One region of the Tessaracoccus terricola genome, then DNA from elsewhere that is predicted to be linked to it. Evidence: riboswitches for the same ligand, from Rfam matches in the RefSeq annotation. Region 1 holds a riboswitch; each other region holds the start of a gene.

Region 1 (5,315 bases):
GTGGGCCGCCGGGCTCGTCACGCTGGGCATCGCCGCCGCGCTGATCAGCACCACCACGTCACACCTCGTCACCCGCCGCCGCCCCGAGGCCGCCTTCCTGCGACGGTTGGGCGCCTCCCCGGTCAAGGTGGCGCTGCCGATCCTCGTCGAGGCCCTGCTGCTGGGCCTGGTGGGGTCCGCGATCGGCATGCCGATCGGACAGTCGCTGGCGGACCGGTTGAACGACCTCGGACGGGAGCACGGCCTCGCGCTGGGCGCCGTCATCCCGGACCTGTCCACCACCGAGGCGTGGCTGTGCATCGGGCTCGGCGTCCTGATCACCGTCCTCGCGGCGCACCGGCACGCCACCGCCGTCTCCTTCACCGAGGCCCTCCCGCCGCGCCCCTTCATCCCGCGTCCCCGGCTGCACTTCAGCGACGCCGCGTGGACCAGCGTCGGGCTCGTGGCCGTCGGCGTCGGCCTCCTCGCCGTCGGCACCGTGCTGCCGGGCATGCCCCTGCCGTGGGCGTGGGCGCTGCTGGGCGCCGTCGTCGTCCTGGTGGGCACCGCCATCGCCACCCCCGTCCTGGGCGCACCCTTCGTGCGACTCGTGGGGCTCGCGGGCCGGCCGCTGCTGCGCGACGTCAGCACCATCGCCGCCCGCAACGTCACCCGCCACCCGGTGCGGTTCGCGAAGGCCACGGCCGCGCTGGTCCTCGGCGTGGGCCTGGTCGCCACCTTCGCGGTGCTCGGCGCGTCCGGGCGGGCCTCGGCCCAGCACGACCTGCCCGAGAACATCCACGGCGACCTGTTCGTCACCTCCTCGGCCGAGGGCGGGTTCAACCGCGGCGTCGGGGAGCTCGCCGCGACCCTGCCCGGGGTGGAGCAGGTCACCACGTACGGCATCCAGACCGCGCTGCGGGGCGGGGACCCCGTCCGTTTCGCGGTGGCGATGCCCGGCACCCTCACTGACGTGGTGAACTACGAGGTCACCGACGGCCGCGAGCTGGAGGCCGTCGACGAGATCATGGTCTCGGCCGAATACGCGGCGGCGACAGACCTGGAGCGGGGCAACGCGTTCAACGTGGTGATCAACCAGCAGCGGGTGGAGGTCCGCGTCGTCGGCATCTTCGAACCCGCCCGCGGCGTTGACCTGCCCCCGGTCATCTCGGCGCGCGGCACCTTCACCGACCGCGGCGTGACCGACGTCGACGACTTCGTCGCGCTGGAGCTCGCCCGGACCGCCGACGTCGGCACACTCCGCACCATCCTGCTCGACATCACCTCCTCCGACCCCCTGCTGCGGGTCCAGGACATTGACGAGTTGGCCGCGGCCCGGGGCGAGGCGCTGGCGGCCGCCTCCGACACCGTCGGGTCCCTGCTCACGCTGCTGACCTGGATCGCCATCATCGGGATCGCGGGAACGCTGCTGATCGCCGTGCAGGAACGCAAACCGGAGTTCGGGGCCCTGCGCCTGGTGGGCATGGACCGGCTGCAGGTGAGCGCCATGGTGGCGTTGGAGGCCATCCTGATGGGCACCGTCGGAGGCCTCGTCGGCACGGCCGCGGGCACCATCGCCGGTTGGGGGCTGCAGCGCGGCCTGGCGAACATGGGCTACCCGTTCCTGGAGATTCCGTGGGACTCGCTGTGGGGTCTCGTGCTGCGCGGGTTCCTCGTGGGTGTGGCGGCCGCGGTGCTGCCGCTGCTCGCGGCGCTGAAGCTGCAGGGTCCCTACCGGCTCCTGCAGCACCGGTCCACGACGGCCGACGTGGCCGAGCCCACCGTCGACGCCGTGTAGGGTGGGCGGCGCACAGGGGAGCGCAGCACGTGCGCTGAGAGTGCGGACCAGCCGCAGACCCTCAACCTGATCCGGTTAGCACCGGCGTAGGGAGTGAGCCAACATCTCCTCGGCCAACCATCGGCCGGGCCCGCAGGACCAGGAGGAGACTCATGTCTTTCGCACGCAGGACCACCGCCTCGACCACCGCGCTGCTCGCCGTCGCCGCGCTCGCGGCCTGCTCGGGCAGCCCGGCCGAACCCGGCCAGGACCCCACCGCCGGCGACGGCGGCGTCACCACCAGCACGGAACTGACCGTGGTCACGCACGATTCCTTCGCGCTGCCCGACGAGCTCAAGGAAGCCTTCGAGGAGGCCTCCGGCTACGACGTCACCTACGTCGCCCCCGGTGACGGCGGTGCGCTGGTGAACCAGCTGATCCTCACCAAGGACTCCCCCCTCGGCGACGTCGTGTTCGGCGTGGACAACACCTTCGCGCGCCGCGCCGTCGACGAGGGCGTGTTCTCGCCCTACACCTCGGCGACGCTGCCCGCCTCGGCCGAGCAGTACGCCATCGAGTCGCTGACGCCGGTGGACATGGGCGACGTGTGCATCAACGCCGACACCCAGTGGTTCGCCGACGCCGGAATCGACGTCCCCACCACCCTCGAGGACCTCACGGATCCCGCCTACGCGGACCTCCTCGTGGTCTCCCACCCCGCCTCGTCGTCACCCGGGCTGGCGTTCCTGGCGGCCACCGTCGGAGCCGAGGGCGAGGGCTGGCTGGAGTACTGGGACGCGCTGGTGGCCAACGGCGTGAAGGTGGTCCCCGGGTGGAGCGAGGCCTACTACACCGAGTTCTCCGGGGCCGACGGCGAGGGCCCGTACCCGCTGGTGCTCTCCTACGCCACCTCCCCCGCCTTCACCCTCACCGAGGACGGTTCCGCCTCCACCACCGAGGCGCTGCTGGAGACCTGCTTCCGGCAGGTGGAGTACGCCGGTGTGATCGCCGGCGCGGAGAACGAGCAGGGTGCGCAGGAGTTCATCGACTTCCTGCTCTCGGCCGAGGTGCAGGCCGCCATCCCGGAGCAGATGTACATGTACCCGATCGACGACGAGGTGGAGCTGCCCGCCGACTGGGCGTCCTTCGCGCCGCTGTCCGAGGCCCCCATCGAGGTCCCCGCCGAGGAGATCGCCGCCAACCGCGACCAGTGGATCAGCGACTGGACCGCCCGGGTGATCGGCTGACCTTGAGGCTGTGGCGGCTGGCTTGGGTGGCGGCCGGGATCATCCCGGCCGCCTTCCTGGCCGTCTTCTTCGCACTCCCGGCGGGGACGCTGGTGGCCAAGGGCTTCGTCGTCGACGGCGCCCTCACCCTCGAGGGCTTCCAGCGGGTCTTCAGCGCTCCCCGGACCTGGCGCATCCTCGGCTTCACGTTGGGGATGGCCGGCCTCGCCACCGCCGCCTGCCTGCTGTTGGGCATCCCGGGGGCGCACCTGCTGTACCGGCGCCGCTTCCCCGGCCGCGCCGTCGTCCGGGCCCTGGTGGTGGTGCCATTCGTGCTGCCGACGGTGGTGGTGGGCGTCGCCTTCGGCTCGCTGTTCGACAGGGGCGGGCTGTTTGGATTCCTCGGCCTGGACGACCACTGGATCGCCATCGGCCTGGCCATGGTGTTCTTCAACTACTCGGTGATCGTGCGCACCGTCGGCACCATGTGGCGACGGCTGGACCCGCAACTGGGCGAGGCCGCGCACACCCTGGGGGCCTCCCCGCTCCGGGCGTTCCTGACCGTGGTGCTGCCGGCGCTCGGCCCTGCGATCGCCGCCGGGGCCTCGCTGACGTTCCTGTTCTGCGCGTCGTCGTTCGGGATCGTGATGGTGCTGGGCGGGGTGCGCTACTCCACCATCGAGACCGAGATCTGGTTCCAGACCAAGCAGCTGCTGGACCTGCCCGCCGCGGCCGCGCTGTCCATCACGCAGCTGGTGGTGGTGACCCTGCTGCTGGTGGTGACCAACTCCCTGCAGCGCCGCACCACCCGGGCTCGACGACTCCACACCGACGACTCGGGCGTGGCCCCCGCCTCCTGGCGACGCGACTGGGCGGTGGCCGCCGTCACCGCCGTCGTGGTGCTGGGGCTGCTGCTGACGCCGCTGGTGAACCTCGCCGTGCGCTCGCTGCGCCGCGGCGGCCAGTGGACGCTGCACAACTACGCCGCGCTGTTCACGGGCGAGAACCCGGCCCTGTCCGTGCCGGTATCCCGGGCCGTGTGGAACTCCCTGTGGATCGCCGCGGTGGCCGCCGCCGTCGCGCTGGTGATGGGGGTGCTGGTCTCACTGGTGGCCTCCCGCCGACCCGAATCGTCGCGGGGGCGGCGGGCGCTGTCAGCGCTGGAGGGCCTGTTCCTGCTGCCGCTGGGGGTCTCCGCCGTGACGGTGGGCTTCGGCTACCTGATCACGCTGAACCGGCCGCCGCTGGACCTGCGCTCCAGCCTCGCCCTGATCCCCATCGCGCAGGCCCTCGTCGCCCTGCCGCTGGTGGTGCGCAGCCTGCTGCCGTCGCTGCACGCCATCGACTCCCGCCAACTCGAGGCCGCCCGCACCCTCGGCGCCGGCCCGTGGCGGGTGCTGGCCACCATCGAGCTCCCCCAGCTCGCGAAGGGCCTTGGCCTGGCGGCCGGGTTCGCCTTCGCCACCTCGCTCGGCGAGTTCGGTGCGACGTCGTTCCTGTCCCGCCCCGACGACCCGACCCTGCCCGTGGTGATCTTCCGGCTCTTCGGCCGCCCCGGCGCGGACAACTACGGCATGGCGCTGGCCGCCGCCACCCTGCTGGCAGTATTGACCGCAATCGTGATGGCAGCGGCCGAGGGCCGCCGCCCGAAGGGAGTCGCCACGTGGTAGCAGGACTCGAGACCCGCGACGTCGTGGTCCGGTACAAGGACGTGACCGCCGTCGACGGTGTCAGCCTCCACCTCGAGCCCGGCCACGTGCTGGCACTGCTGGGGCCGTCGGGGTCCGGCAAGTCCACGCTGCTGCGCGCCGTCTCAGGGCTGGCGAAGCTCGAGTCCGGCAGCATCCACTGGAACGGCGAGGACCTGTCCGCGGTGAAGGTGCACAAGCGCAACTTCGGGTTCGTGTTCCAGGACGGCCAGCTGTTCCCCAACCTGAACGTGGGCCGAAACATCGCCTACGGGCTGGGCAGGTGGGCGGGTTCCCACCGCCACCGGGTGGCCGAAATGCTCGAACTGGTCGGCCTGTCCGGCTACGAGAAGCGCAAGATCACCGAACTCTCCGGCGGCGAGGCGCAGCGCATCGCCCTGGCCCGCTCACTGGCGCCGTCGCCCCGGGCACTGCTGCTGGACGAGCCGCTGTCCGCGCTGGACACCGGGCTGCGGCGCCACCTCGCCGGCGAGGTGTCCCGGATCCTGCGCGAGGTGGGCACCACCGCCATCTACGTCACCCATGACCAGGAGGAGGCCTCCATGGTGGGCGACACCGTCGGCGTCATCGCCGGCGGCCACCTGCTGCAGCGCGCCGAGCCCGACGAGCTGTGGCGGCGGCCCG
Region 2 (5,315 bases), on a different contig from region 1:
GCCACTTCGGTGGCGTCAGCCCCATCAACGCCCAGAACCGGGCCCTCAAGTCTGCGCTCGAGGCCGAACTCGCCGCACGTGGGTTGGAACTGCCCGTGTACTGGGGGAATCGCAACTGGGCGCCGTATCTTCCCGACGCCGTCCGGGAGGCCGCCGACGCGGGGCACACCCGGCTCCTGGCGTTCGCGACCAGCGCCTACAGCTCCTTCTCCAGTTGCCGCCAGTACCGTGAGGACCTGGCCCGCGCGCTCGCCGAGACTGAACTGGCCGGCAAGGTCACCATCGACAAGATCCGCCAGTTCTTCGACCACCCGGGCTTCGTCGACTCGTACGTGGACAGCATCGTCGAATCACTGCTGGGCTTCCTGGACGACGGCATCGAGGCCGTCGGCCTGCGCGTGCTCTTCGCCACCCACTCGATCCCGGTGGAGGACGCGCAACGCTCCGGACCGCGGGAGCGTGACTTCGGACCCGGCGGGGCGTACGCGGCGCAGCATCTCGCCGTGGCGGCCGCAGTGATGGAGCGGGTGGCGAGCCGGGACGCGCGGCTCGGCGCGATCGAGTGGGAGTTGGTCTACCAGTCACGCTCCGGGCCTGCCTCCCAGCCGTGGCTGGAGCCGGACATCTGTGACCGCATCGAGCAGCTCCCGGCGGAGTCCGTCGAGGCGATCGTGATCTCCCCGATCGGTTTCGTGAGCGACCACATGGAGGTCCTGTGGGACCTGGACACCGAAGCCTTGGAGGCCGCTGAGGCGGCGGGTCTCCGCGCGGCAAGATCGGCGACCCCGGGTGTGGCACCGGCGTTCGTGTCCGGGATCGTCGACCTGGTCCAGGAGCGGCTCGAGGGGACTGCTCCCGAGGATCGCCCTGCGGCCACGTCGATGGGCCCGTGGTTCGACGTCTGCCGACCGGGGTGTTGCGAGAACGTGCGGGCGGGGTTCAAGCCGGCGGTCGCCGGCGTCGCCCCCTGAGGGGTCGACTGTGGGCCGAGGGCCCGCGACGGGTGGCAGTGACCTGCGTCACTCCACCGCGTGCGGCAGCTTCACCTTCCCGGTGCCGCGACGCCCCGGCCGCGACGGCGGGGGCACGACGGGGCCGATGTCGCCGTCGGGCGCGATGTCGAGGTCGACTATGACGGGGGCATGGTCGCTCGGCAGCTTGCCCTTGCGCGCCTTGCGGTCCACCCAGGCGGCGGCCACCCGGTCCGCCACCGGCTGCGATGCGAGGACCAGGTCGATCCGCATGCCGTAGTCCTGGTGGAACATGCCGGCGCGGTAGTCCCAGTAGGAGAACAGCCTGTCGTGCTCCGGCCAGCGCGCGCGCAGGACGTCGACCAGTCCGAACCCCTCCACCCGCTGCCGCTCGGCGGCGGTGACGTGGGTGTGGCCGGCGAACGCGGCGGGGTCGAACAGGTCCTGGTCGGAGGGGGCGATGTTGATGTCGCCGCACAGCGCCACGTCGGCGGGGCCGTCGGCCACCACGGCCGCCAGCGCGTCCAGCCAGGCCAGCTTGTAGTTGTAGTGGGGCGAGTCCACCTCGCGCCCGTTCGGCACGTACAGCGAGTGCACGCGCACGCCGTCGCAGGTGGCGCTGAGAGCGCGCGCCTCGGTGCGGTCCTCGTAGTCGGGCTGCCCTGCGAAGTTGGCCTCGACGTCCTCCAGCCCGACGCGGGAGAACAGCGCCACCCCGTTGAAACCGCCCTGCCCGTGGTGGGCCACCTCGTAGCCGAGTTCGGTCAGCGGACCGGAGAACAGGTCGTGGAAGGCGGAGTCGGTTAGCTTGGTCTCCTGCAGGCACACGACGTCGGGCTTGCGCTCCTCGAGCCACGGCAGCAGCCGAGGCATCCGTTGCTTGGCCGAGTTCACGTTCCAGGTGGCGATCCTCACGTCTGCGAGGCTACCGGGTCGATAATGGGGGCATGTCAGCGTCGACAGAGCCCATCGTCCACGAGGTGCACGTCCCCTGCTCGCAGGAGGCGGCGCACCGCTACTTCACCGCGCACCTCGGCTCGTGGTGGCCGCTGGAGAGCCACGGCGAGTTCGGCGAGGAGGCCACCGTCGCGTTCGAGGGCGACGAGGTGGTGGAGCGGCTGGGCCGGGAGGTCAGTGTCTGGGGTGAGGTCCTGGAACACCACCCGCCGAGCACCCTCACCTTCACCTGGCACCCCACCCGCGGGGCCGACGAGGCCACCCGCATCACCGTCACCTTCACCCCCGACGGCGACGGCACCCTCGTGCGGCTGGTCCACTCCGGTTGGGACCAGATCCCCGACGGCGCCGCCCGCCGCGAGCCCTACGTCTCCGGCTGGTTGATGGTGCTGGGCCGCTACGTCATCCGCTGCAGCTGAGACCGGCGTTCCGCCCGGCCCGGGGGTGTCGGAGCCGTAGGCTTGGCGGGTGAACAAGTCGCGCCGCAGCTCGGGCAAGAAGTCGTCCCGCAACCCCGGGAAGGCGTCCGCGTCGCGTGCGCTGACCGGCGTGCGCCTCACGGACGCGCTGGTGGCCGGCTGGCGGCCGCTGCAGCGCTTCGAGGTGGCCGGGTTCGCGCTGTTCCGCTCCGGCGGCGTCACCAAGCGCGCCAACAGCGCCGTCGCGCTGGACGCACCCGAGGACGCCGAGGCGCTGCTGGAGGCCATCGGGCGGGTCGAGCAACTGTGCGAGATGGCCGGTGACAAGGCCTGCTTCCGGATCATGAGCACCCACGGCCCCGCGCAACTGGACGCGCTCCTGGCTGGGCGCGGGTACACCGTCGCCGGCCAGAGCACCATCTTGTCCCTGTCCCTGACAGGGGCGCGCGAGTTCGTCCCGCACACCTCGGCCGAGATCCGCGCCGGGGAACTGGACGACGACTGGTTCGACGCCGCCTGGCACCTCGCGCCCCGGGAGGGGGAGGGTGCCCGGGAGGCGACCCGCTCGATCATGGCCGCCACCCCGGCCGTCCAGGTGATGCTGCGCCCGGCAGGAGCGGAGGCCGCCGAGCCCGACGAGGTGGTGGCCGTCGGGCGGGCCGCGCTGGCGGAGGTCGGCAAGTTGAGCGTGGCAGTGCTGAACGTCATCACCGTCGCCCCGGAGCATCGCCGGCAGGGGCTGGGGCGGGCGGTTTCCGAGACGCTGCTGGCGGTGGCGGCCGCCCACGGGGTGGAGCGCGTGCTGCTGGAGGTGGAGCGGGACAACGCGCCCGCGATCGCCCTCTACCGCGGCCTCGGGTTCGAGCCGCTCGGCGAGTACCACTACCGCGTGGCCGGTCAGTAGTTTCCGGCTGCGGAACGGGCCGAAACCCGCTGGCCGCGTGTGGGAGGCAGCTGGCCGGCCTGTCTCACCACCGCTCCCGGACCCGACGGCGGGGCCGGGGCATCTGCTTATACTGACGGCCTGGACACGGGGTGCGTCACCCGATGTGGCGCTGAGATCACACCCGTGGAACCTGATCTAGCTAGTACTAGCGAAGGGATGTCCTCAGTGACTTCTGTCTCCCATGCCCCCGTTCCCCGCGTGCTCTCGATCGCAGGAACCGATCCCAGCGGCGGCGCCGGAACCGCCGCAGACCTCAAGTCGATCACCGCCGCCGGCGGCTACGGAATGACGGTGGTGACCTCGCTCGTGGCCCAGAACACCCACGGCGTGCGCGCCATCCACACCCCAGCGCCGAGGTTCCTGCGCGAGCAGCTCCTGGCCGTCAGCGACGACGTCGAGATCGACGCGGTCAAGACCGGCATGCTCGGCACCGTCGACAACATCCAGACCGTCTCCGAATGGCTCGACGCCAACCCGCCCCGGGTCCTGGTGGTGGACCCGGTGATGGTGGCCACCAGCGGGGACCGCCTGCTGGATTCGGAGGCGGAGCAGGCGATGGTGGAGTTCTGCCGCCGAGCCACCGTCGTCACCCCCAACATCGCGGAACTCGCCCGCCTCACCGGCAACCCGCCCGCGGCCGACGAGGCCGAGGCGCTCCGCCAGGCCGCCGCCTGGGCCGGCGCCGTCGGGGTCGCCGTCGTCGTCAAGACCGGCCACCTGGCCTCCAGCCGGGTCACCAACACCTGGGTCTCGCCGGACGGCACGCGTATCCCGGTGCCCGCCACCAGGCTGGACACCGACAGCACCCACGGCACCGGCTGCTCCCTCGCGGCAGCGCTCGCCACCCGCCTCGGCCGCGGCGACGACCCGGCCGCAGCCCTCGCCTGGGCGACGGCGTGGCTGCACGAGGCGATCGCCCACGGCCATGCCCTGGCCGTGGGTTCCGGCCACGGCCCGGTGGACCACTCGCACCGCTCCCGACGCCTCCAGGCCGCCGCGGCATCCAACCCTTGGCTCGACGACGACGCGGTGGCCCCCGCCCTCCACCGGCCTGACGACCTCGCCCCCGACCTCCCCGACGGCGAACCCGACCCCGCCGTCGAACCGGTCGGTCCCTGGACCCGGGCGCTGTGGCGGGCCGGACAGCCCACCGCGGAGGCGATCGCGGCGTCCGGTTTCGTGCGCTCGCTGGTGGACGGCAGCCTCCCGGAGGAAGCGTTCATGTTCTACCTCTCGCAGGACGCGCTCTACCTCGGCCGGTACTCCCGTGCGCTCGCGACGCTGTCGGTGGCCGCGGACCGGCCCGACGCCCGTGAGTTCTGGGCCGGCAGCGCCCAGACCGCCCTGGCCGCCGAGACCGGGATGCACCGCACCTGGCTGGGGGACCGGGCGGGCAGGGCCATGGGCCCAGTCACCCGCTCCTACACCGACTTCCTCCTGGCCACCACGCTCGGGGAGCCGCACCCCGTGGGCGTGGCCGCCGTGCTGCCCTGCTACTGGCTCTACGCCCAGACCGGCGCCACCCTGCCCCACGTCCCGGAGGACCACCCCTACGCCCGCTGGCTGGGCACCTACCGGGCGCCGGGATTCGTGGACTCCGTCCGTACCGCTCTGGTCCACGTCGAGCGGGCGCTGGCGACGGCGGACCCGACGACCCGCGCCGAGGCCGCCCGGGCCTACCTCATCGCGTGCCGGCACGAACTCGAGTTCTTCGAACAGGCACTGCGGCTGGAACCGACGCCGCCCCGGGAACAGGCCCCCGCCCGACGGGAGCTCGCCACGGCCGGGACGGTCGCGCCGTGAGCGCCCCGGTCACCGCCGCCCCCGCCGTCGAGTCCCTCCCGCCCGCCGGCCGCGCCGCGCTGCGGGCCGGCGTGGTGGGCAACTGGGTGGACAACATCCACATGTTCCTCCCGCTGACGGCGCTGGCGCCCGCGATGCTGGTGTTGGCCGGCCCGGCGGCCGCGGCGTCGACGGGTGCGTTGATCGTCGTGGCGATGCTGCTCGGACGCCCGATCGGCG
Region 3 (5,315 bases), on a different contig from region 1:
GCCAGGTCGGCCAGGTCGAAGCGCACCAACAGGTCCTGCACCCGCTCCTCGCTGCCCGCGGCGAGGCCGAAGCCCACCTCGTCGCGGACCGTGTGGGCCTGGAACTGGTCGGCCGGGTTCTGGAACACCAGCCCCACCTGCGGCCCCCGGACCATTCCCGCGAGCGGTGGGTGGAGACCGGCCAGACAGGTCAGGAGCGAGGACTTGCCCTGCCCGTTGGCCCCCAGCAGGGCCACCACCTCGCCGGGCGCGATCTCCAGGTCCACGTCGCGCAGCACCGCCTCCCCGCCCCGGCGGCCGCCCGCCGCCACGGCGAGGCCCCGTGCGAGCAGAGGTGTGGGAGGCCCTTCGAGGCTCGCTGCCGCTCGCACCTCAGGGCAACTGGCTCGGGCAGTCTCGGGAGGCACGATGCGCTCCTCCAGCTCCGCGGGGAGCCAGCAGCCGGCGGTCAACAGTTCGGCGACGGTGTGATCGTCGAGGGTGGCGGCCTCGCCGTCGAAACGGATCCGCCCGGCGCGGTCGACGACGATCCACCGCGCGGGCAGTCCGGCCAGACCGGCCTCGCCCGCGTACTCGTCCATCCGGTGCTCCACCAGCACGACGGCGGCCCCGGTCCGGCGCCGGACCTCTGCGACGGCGGCACGCACCCCGTCGATCCCGGCGGCGTCCAGCATGGACGTGGGCTCGTCGAGCAGCAACAGCCGGGGGCGGGCGACGGTGGCGGCGGCGATCGCGATCCGCTGCAGTTCCCCGCCGGAGAGCTCCGCGGTCCGACGCCCGGCGAGGTGGCCCGCCCCGGCGGTGGCGAGCGCGTCGGCCACCAGCCCGGGGATCCGGGACGGCTCCTCGCACAGGTTCTCCAGCGGGAAGGCGAGCTCGTCGTCGACGTCGGTGAGGCACACCCCCGAGGACGGGTCCTGCCCCACCACGCCGACGACGTCGGCCAGACCCGCCACGCCCACCTCCGCCACGGGCCGCCCCACCACGACAACCGAGCCCGTGACGGACGCGTTGATCGCGCCGGGGACCGCGCCGTGGAGGGTGCGCAGCAGCGTGGACTTGCCGGACCCCGACGGGCCGAGCACCAGCACCTCCTCGCCCGCCGTGACGGTGAAGGTGGCGGGCCCCACGCCGAGACCGGAGGGGAACACCACCTCCACCTGGTGCAGTTCCACGAGCGGGTCAGCGCTCACGGCGCACCACCTCGGCCGGAGCGTCGTCGCGGGCGATCCGGAAGTTGGCCAACACGCCCGTGGCCTTGAGGGCATCGACGAGCACCTTCGCGAGCAGGCCACCCAGGATGACGCCGGAGGCGGCCTGCATCCCGAACCGCAGCCAGAAGATGTTCTGCCCGTACCAGCCGGAGCGGAAGGCACTGTAGAAGAAGACGATGGAGGCGCCGAGCAGCCCGGACAGGGCGTAGGTACCCCAGCCGAAGCGGCGGTACCGGCCGATCGCGAACGCCAGTTCGCTGCCGAACCCCTGCAGGGCGGCCGCGATCAGCAGCGTCGGGCCGGCCGGCGATCCCAGGAACACGAACTCCACAACGGATGCGAGGATCTCCGCGACGATGCCGACGCCCGGTCGGCGGATGATGGCAATCGCCAACGGTGCCACCAACAGCCAACCCCCGAACAGGACGTGCTGGGCAACGTCGCCGGCGGGGCCCATGGCCACGGCGAGGGCGTTCCACGCCTGCACCAGCACCCAGTACAGGAACCCGAAGGTGACGCCGAGGACCACCATGAGCACGATGTCGCGCAGGGGCAGGGCTGCGCGCCCCTCGTCACGCCGCAGCATCGGCGTGGCTCGGGCTGTTGACGGAGATGCTGAGGTGCGCGACGACGTGCTGGACGCTGCGCCCCACCATCGTCCAACCTGCGACGACGGTGCCCAGGATGGTGCCCAAGTCACCCTCCAGTCGGGTGACGAAGTGCTCCGAGCCCCGGAACGTGCCCTGATCGCGGGCGAGTTCGATGGCCGCCTCGATGTCTCGCATGTGGTCCGGTTCCACTCCCGCGCGGACGTCGTCGGCCAGTGGGTAGAGGGCCCACTCGGCCGCAGCCCAGGCCCCGACTTCGCGGCCCGATGATGTCTCGACCGCACGTGGTCCGGCACCGCCCGGCAGTTCGCAGACCACCTCTCCCGGGCAGCCGCGGCTGAGCAGGACCGTGATGGCCGCGTGGTGCCCGGTGGCTGCGATGGCCGCGGACAGGTCCGTGAGCCACGCCAGCAGGTCCTCCTCCGGGCCACCCGCCCAGGTGCTGACGTCTCCGGTGCTGATCCGAAGGCCGCGTGGGTCGACGTCGCGCAGTGCGGTCAGGATGACGTCGGCGTAGTCATCGCTCATCACGGCGACACTGACCCTGGCCCCCACTCCGAAGCGCAGCGGGTCTGCTGTGAACTCGTTTGGCATTTTGCCCTTTCCGTGGACTTCGCACGGAGGGCGGGGTTGCCCGAGATCCAGCAGATGAGGCTGGTCGCTCCCTGCGCTGGCATGATCCAGATCAGGTTCTACGGTCGGAGTTGGAGTACTCCCTCTCAGCCCAGCTCACTGGACTCCCGTGCGTTGCCCACGCTAGCAGGCGTGACCAGTAGGAAGTTCCTTGTCCACGCCCCAGGACAAGGTTGTGACCAGCGCTCGCGACTCGCCGGTCGGGCTGCACAGCTATACAGGCCCCCAAGCGTGTCACGAGCCCCTGTCACACCTAGGCTGACCACATGACCTTCCACGCGCTGCTGACGAACGAGAATGCCGGCCGGACCACCACGGAACTGGTGGAACTCACCGACGCCGACCTGATGCCCGGTGACGTCACCGTCGATGTCGAGTACTCCACGCTGAACTACAAGGACGCGCTCGCGGTGACGGGCGCGGGGAAGATCATGCGGCAACACCCGCTGGTCCCGGGCATCGACTTCGCGGGCACCGTGGCCGAATCCGACGACGAGCGCTTCCGTCCCGGGGACAAGGTGGTGGCGAACGGCTGGGGGCTCAGCCAGACCCACCACGGTGGCCTCTCAGAGCGGGCTAGGGTGCCGGGCGACTGGCTGGTCCCGCTCCCGCAGGAGTTCAGCACGTTCGACGCCATGGCCATCGGCACGGCCGGCTACACCGCCATGCTGTGCGTCCTGGCGCTCGAGCACGGCGGCCTCACCCCGGACTCGGGTGGCGTCCTGGTCACCGGCGCGGGCGGTGGTGTCGGGTCCATCGCGATCGCCGTCCTGGCCGGGCTCGGGTACCGGGTGCTCGCGTCCACCGGACGTCCCGAGGAGTCCGACTACCTGACCGGACTGGGCGCTGCCGAGGTCATCGACCGCGCCACCCTGTCCGAACCGGGCAAGCCGTTCGCCCGGCCCAGGTGGGCGGGCGCCGTCGACACCGTCGGCAGCCACACCCTCGCCAACGTGCTGGCCGCGACGGACCGCGCCGGGGTGGTGGCCGCGTGCGGCCTGGCGCAGGGCAACGACCTGCCCACCACCGTGCTGCCGTTCATCCTGCGTGGCGTGACGCTCGCGGGAATCGACTCGGTGGAGGCGCCGCAGGAACTCCGCCGGACGGCATGGCAGCGGCTGGCCCGCGACCTCGCCCCGGCCAGGCTCGCCCGCACCGCCAGCACCATCGGCCTCGCGGAAGTGCCGGCCACTGCCCAGCAACTGCTCGACGGCAGGGTCCGCGGCCGCACGGTGGTGGACGTCCGGGCCTGACGGACGTGTGTCCCGGGGCGCCGCCGGGGCGTGAGAGAATCGGGCGCGTGATCACCATTCCCGAAGAGTTGCTGCCCGCCGACGGTCGCTTCGGATCCGGACCCGCGAAGGTCCGCCCCGAGGCCCTGGACTACCTCGCCATGCGTGGCGACGTGATGGGCACCTCCCACAGGCAGGCGCCCGTGCGTGACCTGGTGGCCGCCGTCCAGCACGGCCTCGCCGAGCTGTACTCCATCCCCGAGGGCTACGAGGTGGTGCTCGGCAACGGCGGCTCCACCCTGTTCTGGGACCTGGCGGTCAGCTCGCTGGTGGAGAAGCGGTCCGCGCACGGCGTGTTCGGGGAGTTCTCCAAGAAGTTCGCGAAGGCCAGCGCGGCAGCGCCGTTCCTCGACGAGCCCAGCATCTTCGAGGCCCAGCCCGGCTCCGCCGCGGTCCCGGAGGCCACCGACGCCGACGTCCACGCTTGGGCGCAGAACGAGACCTCCACCGGCGCCGTCGCGCCCGTGACCCGCATCGGCGACGGCCTGGTGCTCGTGGACGCCACCTCCGCCGCCGGCGGCATGGAGGCCGACATCTCGCAGACCGACGCCTACTACTTCGCACCGCAGAAGAACTTCAGCTCCGACGGCGGCCTGTGGTTCGCGTTCGCCTCACCGGCCGCCATCGAGCAGGCCGAGCGCATCGCGGCCACCGGTCGTTGGGTCCCCACCAGCCTGGACTTCCTCACCGCCGTGAAGAACTCCCGGCTGCACCAGACCCTCAACACCCCCGCCGTGGCCACGCTGTTGCTGATGGAGGACCAGATCAACTGGATGCTCGGCCGGGGCGGCATCAGCGCCGTCGCCGAGCGCTGCCGCACCTCCTCGGGGATCCTGTACGAGTGGGCCGAGGACCGCGAGTTCACCACCCCCTTCGTCGCCGACCCGGATCACCGCTCCCCCGTCGTGGCCACCATCGACTTCGCCGACAGCGTCGACGCCAAGGAACTCTCCACGGTGCTCCGCGCCCACGGCGTCGTCGACGTCGACCCCTACCGGGCACTGAACCGCAACCAGCTCCGGATCGCCTGCTACGCCTCCGTGGAGCCCGACGACGTCCGTGCACTCACGCAGTGCATCGACTTCGTGGTGGGAGAGCTGGGCAAGTAGCGCGTCACGCCCTTCGAGGCTCGCTGCCGCTCGCACCCCAGGGCAACTGGCACCAAGTTTCCCTGAGGTACGGGGACGCAGTCACCGCCTCGAAGGGTCAGTCTCGGCTGAAGAACACGATCGCGCCGGCGGCCAAGGCCACGACGAGGGCGCCCGCCAGCGCGATCAGCGTGCCGCCGCGGGAGACGCCGTCGGAGCCGGTGTCGCCGGGGTCCGCGGGTGCCTCGGCGGTGCCGGTGGCGGAGGGCGCCGCGGTGGGATCCGCGCCGGGATCGGTGGTCTCACTCACCTCGGGGCTGGGCGACGGCGGAGCGGGCGTGGCTGTGGTGTGGCCCTCGGGCAGCGCCTCGTCGCGGAGGACTCCCCCGGCACCCACCAGCATCCGACCCTCGCCGAACTGGGTGATGGACTCACCCTCGGGCGCACCCTCGTAGGTGACCGAGGCCTCCACCTCCCAGC

Evidence for each region. A riboswitch is a leader RNA that binds a small molecule or an ion and turns the genes downstream of it on or off. The one in region 1 is predicted to bind thiamine pyrophosphate.
Region 2: it holds a riboswitch for thiamine pyrophosphate, as region 1 does, so the genes downstream of both, ACYU7G_RS02525 (bifunctional hydroxymethylpyrimidine kinase/phosphomethylpyrimidine kinase) here and ACYU7G_RS07995 (thiamine ABC transporter substrate-binding protein) in region 1, are expected to answer to the same signal.
Region 3: it holds a riboswitch for thiamine pyrophosphate, as region 1 does, so the genes downstream of both, ACYU7G_RS10910 (YkoF family thiamine/hydroxymethylpyrimidine-binding protein) here and ACYU7G_RS07995 (thiamine ABC transporter substrate-binding protein) in region 1, are expected to answer to the same signal.

What each region holds. Positions count from the first base shown of each region.
Region 1 covers NZ_BAAHBS010000004.1:478,332-483,646, reverse strand. The annotation lists gene ACYU7G_RS08000 (FtsX-like permease family protein) at 1-1,777, shown strand, start outside; TPP riboswitch at 1,782-1,887, shown strand; gene ACYU7G_RS07995 (thiamine ABC transporter substrate-binding protein) at 1,930-3,003, shown strand; gene ACYU7G_RS07990 (ABC transporter permease) at 2,967-4,652, shown strand; gene ACYU7G_RS07985 (ABC transporter ATP-binding protein) at 4,646-5,315, shown strand, end outside.
Region 2 covers NZ_BAAHBS010000001.1:570,028-575,342, forward strand. The annotation lists gene ACYU7G_RS02505 (ferrochelatase) at 1-971, shown strand, start outside; gene ACYU7G_RS02510 (exodeoxyribonuclease III) at 1,020-1,886, opposite strand; gene ACYU7G_RS02515 (SRPBCC domain-containing protein) at 1,919-2,347, shown strand; gene ACYU7G_RS02520 (GNAT family N-acetyltransferase) at 2,397-3,251, shown strand; TPP riboswitch at 3,369-3,467, shown strand; gene ACYU7G_RS02525 (bifunctional hydroxymethylpyrimidine kinase/phosphomethylpyrimidine kinase) at 3,450-5,096, shown strand; gene ACYU7G_RS02530 (MFS transporter) at 5,093-5,315, shown strand, end outside.
Region 3 covers NZ_BAAHBS010000005.1:241,668-246,982, reverse strand. The annotation lists gene ACYU7G_RS10920 (ABC transporter ATP-binding protein) at 1-1,193, opposite strand, end outside; gene ACYU7G_RS10915 (ECF transporter S component) at 1,183-1,800, opposite strand; gene ACYU7G_RS10910 (YkoF family thiamine/hydroxymethylpyrimidine-binding protein) at 1,787-2,416, opposite strand; TPP riboswitch at 2,468-2,576, opposite strand; gene acuI (acrylyl-CoA reductase (NADPH)) at 2,722-3,708, shown strand; gene serC (phosphoserine transaminase) at 3,705-4,856, shown strand; gene ACYU7G_RS10895 (hypothetical protein) at 4,954-5,315, opposite strand, start outside.